3 regions of the Rhodococcus sp. 05-340-2 genome follow, and region 2 is predicted to be linked to each of the others. Evidence: predicted binding sites of a transcription regulator. Region 2 holds the regulator's gene; each other region holds the start of a gene.

Region 1 (5,621 bases), on a different contig from region 2:
CAGCACCACGGTTGCGCCCTCGCCGGTGGATTCGAAGTCGGAACCGAGAGTTTCGAATGCCATGCGCGCAGGGTTGTCCTTCGGCAGCGCCGTGTAGTCGACCTCTCCGAGTGAGACCTTCAGGATCGGGGTGGCGATGATCAGCAACCCGGCGACGATGACGGCAGCGACGATGCCCGGATGCTTCATGACGCGGGTGACGACGCCGCCCCAGAACTTGTGTGCGCGTGCATCACTGCGATCGGATGCAGTTCGTGACCATGTCCAGGAGTTGATGCGGGTGCCGAGAATGGCGAGCAGTGCCGGGACAGCGGTCAGTGACAGGACGGCCGCGCTCGCCACCGCCGCCATGGCTCCGAACCCGAGGGACCTGATCACCGCCTGCGGAAAGACGAGCATGCCGGCGAATGCGCAGATCAGGAGTAGTCCGGAGAAGACGACGGTCTTGCCCGCGGTGGATACCGTGCGGATGGTCGCGTCGATCGGCGTCAGTCCACCGCGCAATTCTTCGCGGAACCTACTGACGATGAACAGTCCGTAGTCGATGGCCAGGCCGAGTCCCAGCAACGACGCGACGTTGATGGAGAACGAGCTGACTTCGGTGAACTCGGTGAGCACCCGCAGGATCGCGAGCGAACTGAGCACGCTCAGAATGCCGACGAACACCGGAACCGCTGCAGCGACCACGCCGCCGAAGATGAAGATCAGTAGCAGCAACGTGATGGGAACAGCGATGATCTCGGAGCGGATCAGGTCGCGTTCGAGGGTTTCGCTGAGCGAGACTCCCACCACCGACGCGCCGGCGAACTGCGATTCGATTCCGGGCACTTCGAGCTGTGGAGGAAGTTCGCCGAAAGTATTGAACGTGACGCCCGAGTTCGCACCGAGAGACACCGTGGCCAACGCCTTGGTTCGGTCCTTGGAGACCAGGAATTCCTTGCTGACCGGGTCTGCGCTCCAGTACGAACTGACGTTGCCGAGGGTGTATCGACTGCTGAACTCGTCGAGCGTCGCCTGCACCTGCGGTCCGATGTCGTCGATCGTCCTGCCCTCGGGGGCGGTGTAGATCGCGACGATGTCGGGGGTCGGTTGGCCGATGCCCTGCACCAGTCGCGCGACCTCGGACGATTCACTGCCTGCGTCGGCGTAACCGCCCTCGCTCAGTTTCGAGAAGACGCCGAGTCCGAAGATCCCGCCGACGGCGACGACGGCGACGACAACAGCGAGTGCCCATCGTTTGTGCGATACGACGAACGATGCCCAACGCGTCACGTCTGTGCTCCGGCTCTGTGAAAGGGATTCGGTGAAAAGGGTCGATGGCGATTCGACTCTAGTTGATCCGTGTCGGACCCTCGTGTTCTCATTAGAACAAGTGTTCGATGAGGCGGCAGTGTGAAGGTGGGTGGGCTCGATGGGATGGAACGACGGACCACCCACGTGGTCGGAGATGGAACGAGTTCTGTCCGGGCGTCCCAAGCCTGCGGCCGAGGGTGATGGTGGCGACAGCCCGGCCTGGTCCCGGAAACGAGAAGCCTACGAGGGGCCTCGCCACCGCGAGCCGGTGCGCCCGGCAACGCCGTACGCGGAATTGCATGCGCACTCGGCGTTCAGCTTTCTCGACGGTGCCTCGCAGCCCGAGGAGATGGTCGAGGAGGCGGTACGCCTTGGCCTCGAGTCCATCGCCATCACCGATCACGACGGTTTCTACGGAGTCGTGCGCTTCGCCGAGGCGGCCAGAGCTCTCGGCATCGGAACCGTGTTCGGTGCCGAACTCTCGCTGGACACACATCGATCCCGAGCCGGGGAGACCGATCCCGACGGCACTCATCTACTGGTGCTCGCTCGCGGCCAGGAGGGGTATCGCCGGCTCTCACGTCGGATCGCAGCTGCACACCTGGCAGGTGGGGTCAAAGGTAAGCCGCAGTACGACATCGACGAACTCACCGAATCAGCGGGCGGTCACTGGGAGATTCTCACCGGTTGCCGAAAGGGACATGTCCGGCAGGCGCTCTCGCGTGGTGGTCCGGAGGCGGCAGAGGCCGCGCTGCGCGCTCTCGTCGACCGGTTCGGATCCGATCGTGTCACCGTCGAACTCACCCGGCACGGCGTCGCGGACGACGACGAGCGCAACGACGCTCTCGCGACGCTGGCTCGGCGGTACGGTCTTCCGACGATCGCCACTACGGCCGCGCACTACGCCAGCCCTCGCAGCAGGAGATTGGCCATGGCGATGGCCGCTGTGCGCGCGCGGAGCAGCTTGGACGAGGCTGCCGGTTGGTTGGCACCGACCGGCGGCGGACATCTACGTTCCGGGTCGGAGATGTCGGAGCTGTTCCAGCACTATCCGGGCGCGGTGCGCGGTGCCGTCGAGCTCGGTCGTGAGTGTTCGTTCGATCTGACGTTGATCGCGCCGCGCCTGCCGCCGTTCGATGTGCCCGACGGATACACCGAGATCAGCTATCTGCGTCGACTCACGTTCGAGGGGGCCGCACGCCGGTACGGCTCGCAGTCGGCGAACCCGGCGGCCTATTCGCAGCTCGAGTACGAGCTCGACATCATCGAGAGGCTCGAATTCCCCGGCTACTTCCTGGTGGTCCACGACATCGTCCACTTCTGCAAGACACACGACATCCTCTGTCAGGGAAGAGGTTCGGCGGCAAACTCGGCTGTCTGTTTCGCGATCGGCATCACCAACGTCGATCCGGTGGCGAACAAGCTGCTGTTCGAGCGGTTCCTCGCACCCGAGCGCGACGGACCCCCCGACATCGACATCGACATCGAATCCGATCGACGCGAAGAAGCGATCCAGCACGTCTACTCCAAGTACGGCCGCACTCATGCCGCTCAGGTGGCCAACGTCATCACCTATCGCGGTAAGTCCTCGGTGCGAGACATGGCCCGTGCGCTCGGCTTTTCGCAGGGGCAGCAGGACGCATGGAGCAAGCAGATCACCCGCTGGTCGGGAATCGGAGATCAGGAGGGCGACGGTATTCCCGAGTCCGTTCTCGAACTCGCGCGCCAGATCGAGGGCTTCCCTCGCCACCTCGGTATTCACTCCGGTGGCATGGTGATCTGCGATCGGCCGATCGCCGACGTCTGCCCGGTGGAATGGGCGACGATGGAGAACCGCAGTGTGCTTCAGTGGGACAAGGACGATTGTGCCGCAGTGGGTTTGGTGAAGTTCGACATGCTCGGGCTCGGCATGCTCTCGGCGCTGCACTACATGATGGACCTGATCGCCGAGCACAAGGGCATCGATATCGAACTCGCCTCGATCGACCTGTCCGAGCCCGAGGTGTACGAGATGCTGCAGCGAGCCGATTCGGTGGGGGTGTTCCAGGTCGAGTCCCGCGCGCAGATGGCCACTCTGCCGCGGCTCAAGCCGCGGAACTTCTACGATCTGGTGGTCGAGGTGGCGCTGATCCGTCCCGGCCCGATCCAGGGTGGTTCGGTGCACCCGTACATCAAGCGCCGCAACGGACTCGAGCCGGTGATCTTCGAGCATCCGTCGCTCAAGAAGGCGCTCGATCGAACTCTGGGCGTTCCGCTGTTCCAGGAACAGCTGATGCAGATGGCCATCGACGTCGCCGGTTTCAGTGCCGCCGACGCCGATCAACTGCGCCGCGCCATGGGATCGAAACGGTCACCGGAGAAGATGGAACTGCTGCGGGGGCGGTTCTACGACGGGATGCGCGATCTTCACGGCATCACCGGCGCGGCGGCGGACCGAATCTACGAAAAGCTGTCGGCTTTCGCCAATTTCGGCTTCCCCGAGAGCCATTCGCAGAGCTTCGCCTCACTGGTGTTCTACTCGTCGTGGTTCAAGTTGCACCATCCGGCGGCGTTCTGTGCAGGTTTGCTGCGCGCCCAACCGATGGGTTTCTACTCACCGCAATCTTTGGTCGCCGATGCCAGGCGGCACGGTGTGATCGTCCACGGTGCAGACGTGAACGCCAGTCTCGGCCATGCGAATCTCGAGGGAGACGGCCTCGAGATTCGCATGGGGTTGGCGGATGTGAAGTTCATCGGGACCGCAGTGGCCCAGAAGATCGTCGACGCGCGAGATGCACACGGGCCGTACACCTCGTTCCTGGACCTGACGGGACGCGTCGAACTGTCGGTTGCACAGGCGGAAGCATTGGCCACGGCAGGCGCACTCGGGTGCTTCGGTATCACTCGCCGGGAGGCGCTGTGGGCTGCGGGCGCTGCAGCGGGGGAGCGTCCGGGCCTGCTTCCTGGCATCGGAGCGTCGACGAAAGCGCCTGCGCTACCGGGGATGTCGGATCTCGATCTGGCCTCGGCCGACGTCTGGGCAACCGGTGTGTCACCGGATTCCTATCCCACGCAGTTCTTTCGCGATCGGCTCGATTCATTCGGCGTGATTCCCGCGAACCGGCTGCTGCAGATTCCGGATGGCGACCGAGTGCTCGTCGGCGGAGCGGTGACGCATCGCCAGCGGCCGGCAACTGCCGGAGGCGTCACGTTCATCAACCTCGAGGACGAGACCGGCATGGTCAACGTGGTGTGCTCGGTCGGATTGTGGGCCAAGTACCGCAAGTTGGCGATCACGGCTCCGGCGTTGCTGATTCGAGGCAAAGTACAGAACGCCGAGGGGGCGGTGACCGTGGTGGCCGATCATCTGCAACTGATGGATCTGCGAGTCGCGTCCAGATCGAGGGACTTCCGATGAGGCACGAAGTGCACAATCGAGGGGTGAAGCTACTGCTGATTGCCGACACTCATCTCCCGAAACGGGCTCGCGCATTGCCCGACGAGGTGTGGACCGCTGTGGACGACGCCGATGTGGTGATCCACGCAGGAGACTGGGTGGACCTGGCTGCGTACGAGGAACTCTCGCAGCGGTCACGTCGACTGGTCGCGTGCTGGGGCAACAACGACGGCGAGGAGCTGCGAGCTCTGATGCCCGAACGCGCCGACGTCGTACTCGGCGGGGTGCGGTTCACCGTGATCCACGAGACCGGTGCCGCGACGGGACGGGAACGACGTATGGCAGCCGCGTACCCGGACACGGACGTGCTCGTGTTCGGCCACAGCCACATACCGTGGGACACGGTCGCAGACAACGGTCTACGGCTGCTGAACCCGGGATCGCCGACGGATCGGCGTCGGCAACCGTTCTGTACGTACATGACGGCCACAGCCGAAGACGGTGCGCTCACTGACGTGGAGCTGCACCGCATCGCCCCTCGATAGTGGTGACCGAAGTACTCACATTCCGCCGGCCACCCTGATGACGGTTCCGGTCGCGTATCGCGCATCCTCGGACAACAACCACGACACCGCACCGGCGATCTCGTCCGGCACACCGGGACGGCCGAGGGGAATGCTCGACGCCATCTTCTGTGGCCGCTCACGATCGCGGTGGAAGTCCGTCTCGATGATGCCGGGTGCCACTGCATTGACGCGAATATTCTGCGCAGCAACTTCTTTCGACAGTCCGACCGTCACAGTATCGACAGCCGCCTTGGCCGCCGCGTAGTGGACGTACATTCCAGGACTGCCCAGGGTCGCGGCAGCGGAGGAGATGTTGACGATCGAGCCACCCGATCCGGTCATCGCCGCGATCGCATACTTGCAGCAGGTGAGTACCCCGACGAGAT
Region 2 (5,621 bases):
CACGGAAACGGAAAGACCGTCGAGGCCGGAGCGGTGGTGGCACCGGACGAGCGATTGACGTGGCCGCGCACCGTCGGCATCGGGATGCAGCACGTCGTCGCCATGTTCGGTGCCACGTTGCTCGTTCCGACGATCACCGGCTTCCCGGTGTCGACGACACTGCTGTTCTCGGGCATCGGAACGGTGCTGTTCCTGATCATCACCCGGGGGCGGGTGCCGAGCTACCTCGGATCGTCCTTCGCATTCCTGGCTCCGCTCGGTGCCACCCAGGCGAACGGCCCGGCCGCGCAGCTCGGTGCCGTTCTGTGCGTCGGTCTCGTGCTCGCGGCCATCGGCGTCATGGTCAAGATCGCCGGTCGGCGCGTACTCGACGCCGCCATGCCGCCCGTGGTGACCGGTGCCGTGGTCGTCTTGATCGGGTTGAATCTGGCCCCGGCCGCGACGACGTCGTTCGAGGCGCAGCCGCTCATCGCCGCAGTCACGCTGGTCGCCATCCTGTTGGCCACGGCGATCGGACCCGGACTGCTCGGGCGACTGGGAATTCTGGTCGGTGTCGTCGTCGGTTGGGTGTTCGCCGCTGTCACCGGCGGAATCGCGCAACCACGCCTCGACGCGCTGAGCGCGGCGAGCTGGATCGGCCTGCCCGAGTTCCGTGGACCGTCGTTCGAGCTGTCGGTGATCCTGGTGGCGCTACCGGTGGTGATCGTCCTGGTCGCCGAGAACGTCGGACACGTCAAGGCCGTCGCGGCGATGACCGGCAAGAACCTCGACGACGTGGCCGGTGACGCACTGATCGCCGACGGGTTGGCGACCACCCTGGCCGGAGCCGCCGGTGGCTCGGGCACCACCACGTACGCCGAGAACATCGGGGTCATGGCCGCCACCCGCGTCTATTCGACGGCCGCGTACTGGGTCGCGGCCATCACTGCGATAGTGCTCGCGTTCTCGCCCAAGTTCGGAGCCCTGATCTTCACCGTGCCCGACGGCGTCATCGGGGGAGCAACCCTGGTGCTGTACGGACTCATCGGGCTACTGGGCGTTCGTATCTGGACCGACGCGAAGGTCGACTTCACCGATCCGGTCAATCTCATGGTGGTCGCTGCGGCGCTCGTCGCCGGCATCGGTGACCTGACACTGGCTGTCGGATCGGTCGAGCTCGGCGGTATCGCGTGGGGTTCGGTCGGCATCCTCGTCGGCTACCCGATCGTCTCGGCGCTCGCGAGGAGTGCAGGCAAACGAGGTCGTTAGCGGGGTCGGTCACGGATCGCGCGCGTTTTGGTCATCGACCGCCTCGACACCGCGGACGTAGTGTTTGCCTGTGACGTCAGTCGTACCGGCGACCGAGATCCGTAGAGATTTCGCGTGGTCGCTGTCGGTATGCACCGAACAAGGAGACATTCGTGGAACGCACACTTTTCGAGCCCGAGCACGAGCTGTTCCGGGAGTCGTACCGGAAATTTCTCGATCAGCACGTGGCACCGAACCACGCGAAGTGGGAAGAGCAGAACATCGTCGATCGCGGTGTCTGGGTCGAGGCCGGTAAGCAGGGCTTCCTCGGAACGGCAGCGCCCGAGGAATTCGGCGGCGGCGGAGTCAAGGACTTTCGCTACAACGCCATCGTCACCGAGGAAACCACTCGCGGCGGCTACAGCGGCATCGGCTTCACCCTGCACAACGACGTCGTCGCGCCGTACTTGATCGAGCTGGCCAACGACGAGCAGAAGCAGCGTTGGCTCCCCGGATTCTGTTCGGGTGAGCTGATCACCGCGATCGCCATGACCGAGCCGGGTACCGGAAGCGACCTGCAGGGCATCAAGACCAAGGCCGTTCGCGACGGCGACGACTGGGTATTGAACGGCTCGAAGACGTTCATCACCAACGGAATCAACGCCGATCTGATCATCGTCGTAGCCTGCACCGACCCCGAGAAGGGTGCCCAGGGCTTCAGCCTGCTGGTCGTCGAGCGCGACATGCCCGGTTTCGAGCGTGGCCGCAATCTCGACAAGATCGGTATGAAGGCCCAGGACACAGCCGAACTCAGCTTCACCGACGTTCGCGTGCCCGCGGCCAACCTGCTCGGTGAAGAAGGCATGGGCTTCATCTACCTCATGCAGAATCTTCCTCAGGAACGGCTCTCGATCGCTGTTGTCGCCGCTGCGGCCATGGAATCTGCGCTGGACATGACGATCCAGTACTGCCGCGATCGCAAGGCCTTCGGAAAGTCGATCGGCAAGTTCCAGAACACCCGATTCGTGTTGGCGGAGTTGGCGACCGAGACCACCGCCACCCGCATCATGGTGGACAAGTTCATCGAACTGCTCAACGCGGGCACCCTGACCGTCCAGGAAGCCGCGATGGCGAAATGGTGGACCACCGAGAATCAGGTCAAACTGATCGACCGGTGCCTGCAGCTGCACGGCGGCTACGGCTACATGAAGGAATATCCGATCGCCAAGGCGTACATGGATTCTCGTGTGCAGACCATCTACGGCGGCACCACAGAAATCATGAAGGAGATCATCGGCCGCGGATTGAATCTGTGATCCGCTGATCCGAAGAACACGCGAAGGGCCGCAGCACACTGTGCTGCGGCCCTTCGCGTTTGTCTTCGGTGACGATCCCTACAGCTTGCGCATCACGGTGACGACCTTGCCGAGGATCGCGGCGTTGTTGCCCGGAATCGGCTCGAACAGCGGGTTGTGCGGCAGCAGCCACACCTCGCCCTTGGACCGCTTGAACGTCTTGACGGTGGCCTCGCCGTCGATCATCGCAGCTACGATGTCGCCGTTGTCGGCCACGGACTGCTGACGAACCACCACCCAGTCACCGTCGCAGATGGCCGCATCGATCATCGACTCGCCGACCACCTTCAGCAGAAACAGCGAACCCTGACCGACCAGCTCGCGGGGGAGTGGGAACACGTCCTCGACGGCTTCCTCGGCCAGGATGGGACCGCCTGCGGCGATCCGGCCCAGTACCGGAACGAACGTCGGGGTCGGCAACCGATCCTGTTCCTCGGACGCCGACGAACCGTCGACCGCGGCGGCAGCCTGATCGGCCTGCACCTCGTCGAGACCGCGGACGTCGACGGCTCGGGGACGGTTGGCGTCGCGCCTGAGGAAGCCCTTGCGTTCGAGGGTGCGCAGCTGGTGGGCAACGGAGGAGGTCGAGGTCAGACCGACCGCGTCTCCGATCTCCCGGATGCTCGGCGGGTAGCCGCGCTCGGTGACCGACGCGCGAATGACCTCGAGTACCTTCCGCTGCCGCTCGGTCAGACCCGCACTGATATCGGTGCCGACCTCCATGGCCTTGGAGGTCGGTTCCGCGGCCGGCTTTCCCGCCGCGGCCTTGGTGGCGGTGGCCTTGGCTCCGGTCGTCCTGGAACCCGTCGTCGTGGAACGCGTGGTCGACCTCGTCGAGGTCTCGTCCTTCATGCTGTCGGCCTCCTGCTGGTGTCCTGGGATCCGGTCTGCGTGGTAGGTCTGCGCGGACTGGAGTTGATGGTGTCGACTCGTGTGGCGTGTGGTTTCTGACACGAATCTAGCGTGTATCAGCTGTTGAATCAAACATCTGTTCGACTCGTGTCGCGTTTTCTGCAGACTTTGTCGGAGGCTCGTGATAGAACTTCGAACAAGCGTCCATCGAACGCCTGATCGAACAATCGATCCAACGAGCGAAGTCGAGGTTCCGATGACCATCATCACCGATCGCCCCACCGCCGCCGGTGTCCGTGCCCGGTCCACTGTCGTCGAGCGTCGTCGCCGGGCGCGTCCCGTTCTGCAGAGTCCCATCGGGATGCACGGCGTCACGGCACCCCGTACACAGAGCGCACCGTGCCTTCCGGTCCTCGATCCGTCGTGGTCCGATGTCACCGATCGCGAGGAGGCCGATCGTGAGTTCGACGCGACCTCCGCGCACTTCGCGGGCCAGCCGGTTCGGCTGCGATCGCTCGTGCTGACGGTGTTGGCGGTCCTGGTCGTCGCAGGTGGCCTGATCGGCATCGCGAACCTGCGGGCGGCTGCTCCCGATGCAGGTGCGCAGCCGGTCGGTGTGGTCGAAGTGCACGACGGAGCTCTCGTCGAGTACACGCCCGGCAGATGACCACCGGCCCCGTCGCGTTCGCGAGGACTGAGTATCCTCGACAGACTGCCCCGATGTGCGTGCTCGTCGTCGGAGCATCGGCTACGACGGAGGACCCCTCATGCATTGCCCGTTCTGCAGGCATCCCGACTCACGCGTGGTCGACTCGCGTGAGATGGACGAGGGCCAAGCAATCCGGCGTCGTCGCTCCTGCCCGGAGTGCGGCCGTCGATTCACCACCGTCGAGGCCGCAGTGCTCGCGGTCGTGAAGCGCAGCGGCGTGACCGAGCCGTTCAGTCGCGAGAAGGTCGTCAAGGGAGTCCGACGCGCCTGCCAGGGCAGAGATGTCGACAACGATGCGCTGAACCTGCTGGCGCAGCAGGTCGAGGACGCCATCCGTGCCGCGGGATCCGCGGAGATCCCCAGCAACGAAGTGGGGTTGGCCATTCTCGGTCCGCTCCGTGATCTCGACGAAGTGGCCTACCTGCGCTTTGCTTCGGTCTACCGCTCGTTCAGTTCGGCCGAGGACTTCGAGAAAGAGATCCACGAACTGCGCAAGCACCGCGAGTCCGCCGACATCGACTGACAGATCCGCCCGTCAGCGACTCTGGTCCGAGATCGCCTTCTCGATGCGCTTCTCCGAGACCGGATACGCCGTACGAATCCCTTGGGCGAACAATCCCACCCGCAACTCCTCGATCATCCAGAACAGTTCCTGTACCCCGGAACTGTTCTTTCTGCTTTCCGGAAGCGAATCCAACAGTCGTCCGTACGACGCGTACACCCGATCGAGTACATCCATCGCCGCCGCATCACGGCCCGCGCTGCTCGGCAGGGTTGCCAACCGCTTCGTCGCAGCCGCGAGGTAGCGCGGTACGTCTGCCAATCTGCGAGAGCCGAACTCGGTGACGAACCCGCGAAAGATCAAGCCGTCGAGCTGTTCCCGAACATCGTCGGCCGGCTCACCCGAGGAGGACTGGAGTTGCGCGGACAGTGCCAGGGCAGCGGTCAGCACAGGGCGAACCAGGGCCAGCACCGCGGCGGTGCGCTGCGGAACCTCCGCGTGGACGAGCGCCCTGAGCTTGTCGAAAGCCTCGGGATCTCGAACCGGTCCACCGTGCGCATCCATTGCCTCCTCGACCGCGAGAATCCGGCATTCCTCGAGGAGCGGATCGACTCCGCCGTACGGATTCTGGCCGAGGGCAAGACGTTCGGCGGTCGGCAGCCCGGCCAGCAGTGCCTTGGTTCCCTTCGGTGCCGTCGACAGCAGCAGAGCTCTGGTTCCCGACCTCATCGCTGCTCGCTGTTGGGCGGGGGTGCTCAGGACTCGAACCGCGACGCCCGGTCCTTCCGGCACCAACGCCGGGTACCCGGTGACCTTCTGTCCGCCCACATCACGGGTGACGGTCGACTCCAACCGCCCCAGAGTGCTCGAGGTCCATGCCAGGGACGGCGCACGCTCCGCGTCACCGACCGCGCTCGCGACCTGGCGACCGACCTCCCCGGACAATCCGGTGCGTAGAGCAGCGAGATCTTTGTTG
Region 3 (5,621 bases), on a different contig from region 2:
GCTCGGCCTGGCCGGGCTCGTCGCGCTGCCGATGTACGTCCTCGCTCTGCGCTGGTATCTGCCGCGCTCGGCCCCGAAGTACGCGGCCGAACGCGTGGCGATGGGCGAGCGTGCGCAGTCCTTCGTCAGCAGCATGCAGGGCGCGAAAACCGTTCGCGCGTACGGACTCGAGTCGGCGCATCTGAAAGAGATCGATCGGGCGTCGGCGAAGGCCCGCGACATCGGTGTCGACGTGTTCCGCCTGCTCACTCGATTCGCATCTCGGAACAATCGTGCCGAATGCGTCGGACTGTCGGTGATCCTGTTGGCCGGATTCCTGCTCGTGCGCGGCGATTACGTCACCGTCGGCGAGACGACGGCCGCAGCACTGCTGTTCCACCGACTGTTCAATCCGATCGGGACCCTGCTGTTCACGTTCGACGACATCCAGTCAGCCGGAGCGTCGTTGGCTCGACTGGTCGGTGTCATCGACATTCCCGACGAGCGACCCGTGGGCGACGGTTCCGCGCCCGCCGACGCCACCTTGGACGTCACCGATCTGCGACACGAGTACGAGTCCGGCCACGAGGTGCTGCACGGAGTGAACCTCCGGGTCGACGCCGGCGAGACCGTCGCACTCGTCGGTTCCACCGGCGCAGGCAAATCCACGATCGCATCCATCGCGGCCGGTTCGATGGCGTCGACGTCGGGGACGGTTCGTGTCGGCGGCGCATCACTGGATGCACTGGGCAGCGAAGGATTACGGCGGCACGTCGCGATCGTCAGCCAGGAAGTCCACGTGTTCGCCGGCCGGTTGGTCGACGACGTGCTGCTCGCCGCCCCGGATGCCGGTCGCGACGACGTGGAAGCCGCACTGCGCACCGTCGGAGCATGGGCGTGGGTCGAGGCGCTGGACAACGGCCTCGACACTGCCGTCGGCGAGGGTGGACATCAGTTGACCGCGGCTCAGTCGCAGCAGTTGGCCTTGGCGCGACTGGTTCTCGCCGACCCGGCCGTCGCCGTGCTGGACGAGGCCACTGCAGAAGCCGGCAGTTCCGGGGCACGAGACCTCGAAGCCGCGGCCGAGGCAGCGACCAGAGGGCGCAGCACGTTGATCGTCGCGCATCGGCTGACCCAGGCCGCTGCCGCGGACCGCGTGGTGGTCCTCGAACACGGCAGGATTCTGGAACAGGGTCCGCACGAGCAGCTGGTCGCCGCCGGTGGACGATACGCACAGTTGTGGAAGGCGTGGCAGGGCCGCTGATTGTTATAGCAATTTGCCTAATGCCCTTAGGTTTGGTTACGGTGTCCTCGAAAGAACGAGGAGGCCGGCATGGCACGTGCAGGATTGACCGCTCGACGCATCGTGGCGGCGGGAGCGGATCTGGCCGATGAGGTCGGCTTCGATCGCGTCACCGCCAGTGAGGTAGCCAGACGCTTCGACGTCAAGGTGGCAAGCCTGTATTCGCACCTGAAGAACGCGCACGAGTTGAACGTCGGGATAGCGCTGCTGGCGTTGGAGGAACTGGCCGATCGGGTGTCCGAGGCACTGGCGGGTCGAGCAGGAAAAGACGCTCTGGTTGCCGTCGCCAACGCGTATCTCGACTATTCGCGCGAACACCCCGGTCGCTATGCAGCGACGCAGTTTCCGCTCGATCACGAGACTGCTCTTGCAAGTGCGGGAGTGCGTCACTCGGCGATGATGAAAGCGATCCTCCGGGGGTACGACCTCGGTGAAGAGGATCAGGTACATGCAGTTCGATTGCTCGGCAGTGTGTTTCACGGCTACGCCAGCCTCGATGCGTCTGGCTCGTTCGGTCACAGTGCGCCCGACTCGCAGCAGTCCTGGGCTCGCATCCTCGACGGAATCGACACACTTTTACAGCACTGGAGGCAGTGACATGGAACCGATCTCCGAACGCGACATCAGGTCGTCGTTCGTCAATTCGTCCAAGGGCGACGCCAAGCGGCTCTCGCTTCCCGAGAACATCGACGACGTGCCGTGGGACGATCTCGACTTCTTCGGTTGGGTCGACCCCAAGCTCGCCGGCAGGAGTTATATCGTCGCTCCTTCGGGGGATCGCCTGTGTGGAATCGCGTTGCGCTACAAAGCTGGCGGGCCCAGGAAGGCGCAGATGTGCAGCATCTGCCTCACGACGCATGCCAACGGTGGAGTGTCGCTGATGGCCGCCGCGAAGGCCGGGGAATCCGGCAGGCGTGGCAATACTGTGGGCACCTACATCTGCTCGGACCTCGCGTGCTCGCTGTATGCGCGAAAGAAGAAGACCCCGGCATTGGGCCGACAGTTCAAGGAGGACTTCGACGTCGAGACACGCACCGCGGCAGTCGAAGACAACATCGAAGCGTTCCTCGCTCGCGTCCTCGATTGATCAACTGATCGTGTGTACTCGGATGCCGGTGTCCTCGGGTTCGATGTCATCGCGTAGTACGAATCGCCGGTCGTAGTCGCCGCCGTTTTGCGTGCGGTAGGGGATGGGCGCGTCCGTGGGCAGGCCCTTGACGCGTTGTAGGAGCTCTGATTCTGCTGCAGCGTAATCGGTTTCGGTCATCCGGTCGGCGCTGGCGATCAACACCGGCGGCAGTACGGACATGCCGGTGTAGAACAGGATGCCGTGCTGAATCGGGTACAGCATCTCGTGCAGGTCGCCGTTGATGCCGCGTGCTGACACCGTGTGTTCGCTGCCGCCCATGCTGACGACGACCATCGCACGCTTGCCGGCGAGCACGCCGTCGCCGTAACGCCTGGTGCGGCCGTCTGCACGCCTGATGCCGTATCCGAATCCCTCGACGAAGACTCGATCCACCCAGCCTTTCATGATCGCGGGCATCGAGAACCACCACAGCGGAAACTGCAGCACGACGGCATCGGCCCGCAGCAGCTTCTGTTGTTCCGCGGCGATCTCCGGGGCCTGGGTTCCTGCCGCGAGGGCCGATCTCGACGCGTTGGCCACCTGGAATCGCTCGGTCGGATCGTGGTCGTAGTCCTCTGGCCGGACCACTGGATTCCACTGCATCGCATACAGATCCGACTGCTCGACGGTATGGCCGTCGGCGCGAAGTTGTTCCAAGGCTGCGTCGCGCAGGGAACCGTTGAGGGAGCGGGCGTCTGGATGGGCATGGACCCATAGGATGTTCATGCTCTCGATCCTGGGCTACATCGCATTCCGGAACCAGTGGCGTGAAAGACAACATGTGAAAGAATTCGGCCATGACGCACCGCATTGCCGTCTACGTCCGTGACGGCCTGCTTGCCATGGAGTTGGGCATCGTGCATCGCCTGTTCGGGCAGGCTCGCTCCGACTCCGGCGATCCGCTGTACGAGGTGATCACCTGCACCGACGTACCCGGCCCGGTTCGCACCGACTCCGACGTTCGCATACTCGTCGAACGAGGGCTCGAGGCTGTGGCCGAGGCGGACACCGTCATCGTGCCCGCCTCCGACGTCGACTACGAGACCGGCCTCGACGCCGCCTCGCCCCTGTTCGACGCGGTGTCGAGTCAGAGGTTGGCGTCCATCTGCACGGGCGCTTTCGTCCTCGCTGCGGCGGGTCGGCTCGACGGCAAACGGGCCACCACGCACTGGAAGTCCGCCGCACGTTTTGCCGAACTGTATCCGCAGGTGCTGCTCGACCCCAACGTGCTCTACACCGAGGACGGCAACGTGTTGACCGCGGCAGGGGAGGCATCGGGAATCGATCTGTGTCTGCATATGATTCGACAGGACTTCGGTGCGGCTGTGGCCAATCGGGTGGCGCGCGGAACCGTCGTACCTCCCCACCGCAGCGGCGGGCAGGCGCAGTACATCGACACTCCGGTGCCGCGGACGCACAGCACGTCGACGGCCGATGCGCAGGAGTGGGCACTGCGCAATCTGGGGTCGGCTTTGTCGGTCGAGGTTTTGGCCCGGCACCAGGCGATGAGTGTGCGGACGTTCTCACGCAGGTTCGTCGCCGAAGTCGGTGTCTCTCCGGCTCGTTGGATCGTGGCGCAGCGCGTCCAGCGGGCGAGGGAGTTGCTCGAGAACACGGACCTGACCATCGAACGCATTGCCCACGACACCGGCTTCGGTACGGCTACCTCATTGCGAAACCAGCTTGCCGCGGAGTTGGGGGTCTCGCCGAGCGCATACCGGGCGACATTCAGGGTGGGCGGTTGACGCTTCTATCATGAGACACCGACAGGTTTTGGTCTACGAATAGTTATGTAGGGCAATAGTTTTCGATTGCACTATGGTTGTCAGTCGAATATTTGTTCGATACACTTGCTCGCATGACCACGGAGATCTGGCAACTGAGCGAGAGCGAACTCCTCGCCGATGCCGCCGCGGTCTCCCATCAGATCCAACTACTGGAAGCGCGGCGTATCGCCCTCGTCGCCGAGATCGACACCCGCGTGAGCCGGGAGAAGCTCGGCTTCCCCGGACCCGCCGGCTGGCTGACCTCCACCACACTGCTCTCACCGTCCAAGGCCACCAAGATCGTCGCGCTCGCCCGCGGCATGGCCGCATTTCCCGACATCGCCGACGCCGTGAACACCGGCGTCATGTCCATCGACCACGCCGCCCTGATCCTCACCTTCGCCGAAACACCCCCGGAGAACCTGCCGGAAGAGGGTCGCGATGCCGCACGTAAAGCTCTGATCAAGGCTGCGACAGGACCCGACGCTCGTACCGGCCGGATCCGTGCAGCGATCACCAGACTCGAAGACAGCTTCGGCACCAAGAAACCACCCGCCGAGAACACCGACCGCAACGAACTCTTCGCCTCCACAACCCTGAACGGGCGGCTGGTGTTGAAAGGTGATTTCGATGCTGTCACCGGCGAAAAGCTGCTCACCGCACTCTCGCCGTTGACCGAACCCCACCCCGCAGCCGACGGCAGCCAGACATCCAAAACCGGAGACGATCGCAGCCCCGCCAAACGCAGAGCCGACGCCTTCGGACACATCCTCGACCAATACCTCGCCTCGAGTGATCGCCCCATCGAAGGCGGTGAACGCCCGCACGTCAACCTGCACATCAGCCTGCGCGATCTCACCGACCTCCGCGACAGCGCCGACGACATCACCGACGACATCACCGACGACGAAACCTCACGCGCAGCAGCCGAATCCGACGACGCGACCCAACCCGCCACCGCGGATCGTGGCGCGTATCGCGACCTGTTCGGCGACGGCACCACTGTCGGCTGGCTGCCGTGGATGGGACCACTGTCCCGCAATACTTCCCGTCAGTTGGCGTGTGATTGTGTCCTCACCGCCATCGTCATGGACGAGAACGGCAACCCGTTGAACCTCGCCCGCACCGCCCGCACCGTCACCGCCAAACAACGCAGAGCCCTCACCGCCCGCGATCACGGTTGTGCGTTCCCCGGCTGCGGAAAACCTGCAGCCTGGACCGAAGGACACCACATCTGGCACTGGGGCGACGGCGGCCCCACCGACATGAACAATCTGGTTCTGCTCTGCGGATTCCACCACCGCCTCATGCACCACTCCGACTGGGAAGTGTTCATCGGTACCGACAACCACCCCTGGTTCGTACCACCGGCAACCGTCGACCCGTATCGACAACCGAGACAATCCCACGCCCGCGCCGGCCCTCATATCGCCTGAAATCCAGG

What was found. The regulator LexA, encoded in region 2, represses DNA repair genes until DNA is damaged. The targets are predictions, from matches to a motif close to CGAACANNTGTTCG.
Region 1: the regulator LexA is predicted to act here: its motif matches at 1,366-1,379, upstream of CH271_RS12170 (error-prone DNA polymerase).
Region 3: the regulator LexA is predicted to act here: its motif matches at 4,242-4,255, upstream of CH271_RS04790 (HNH endonuclease signature motif containing protein).

What each region holds. Positions count from the first base shown of each region.
Region 1 covers NZ_NOYU01000022.1:318,509-324,129, forward strand. The annotation lists gene CH271_RS12165 (MMPL family transporter) at 1-1,272, opposite strand, end outside; gene CH271_RS12170 (error-prone DNA polymerase) at 1,412-4,690, shown strand; gene CH271_RS12175 (metallophosphoesterase family protein) at 4,714-5,214, shown strand; gene CH271_RS12180 (SDR family NAD(P)-dependent oxidoreductase) at 5,230-5,621, opposite strand, start outside.
Region 2 covers NZ_NOYU01000027.1:416,299-421,919, forward strand. The annotation lists gene CH271_RS16980 (uracil-xanthine permease family protein) at 1-1,248, shown strand, start outside; gene CH271_RS16985 (acyl-CoA dehydrogenase family protein) at 1,401-2,543, shown strand; gene lexA (transcriptional repressor LexA) at 2,622-3,305, opposite strand; gene CH271_RS16995 (hypothetical protein) at 3,691-4,101, shown strand; gene nrdR (transcriptional regulator NrdR) at 4,202-4,666, shown strand; gene hrpA (ATP-dependent RNA helicase HrpA) at 4,679-5,621, opposite strand, start outside.
Region 3 covers NZ_NOYU01000010.1:100,761-106,381, forward strand. The annotation lists gene CH271_RS04765 (ABC transporter ATP-binding protein) at 1-1,243, shown strand, start outside; gene CH271_RS04770 (TetR/AcrR family transcriptional regulator) at 1,313-1,879, shown strand; gene CH271_RS04775 (FBP domain-containing protein) at 1,881-2,369, shown strand; gene CH271_RS04780 (NAD(P)H-dependent oxidoreductase) at 2,370-3,137, opposite strand; gene CH271_RS04785 (GlxA family transcriptional regulator) at 3,209-4,156, shown strand; gene CH271_RS04790 (HNH endonuclease signature motif containing protein) at 4,270-5,613, shown strand.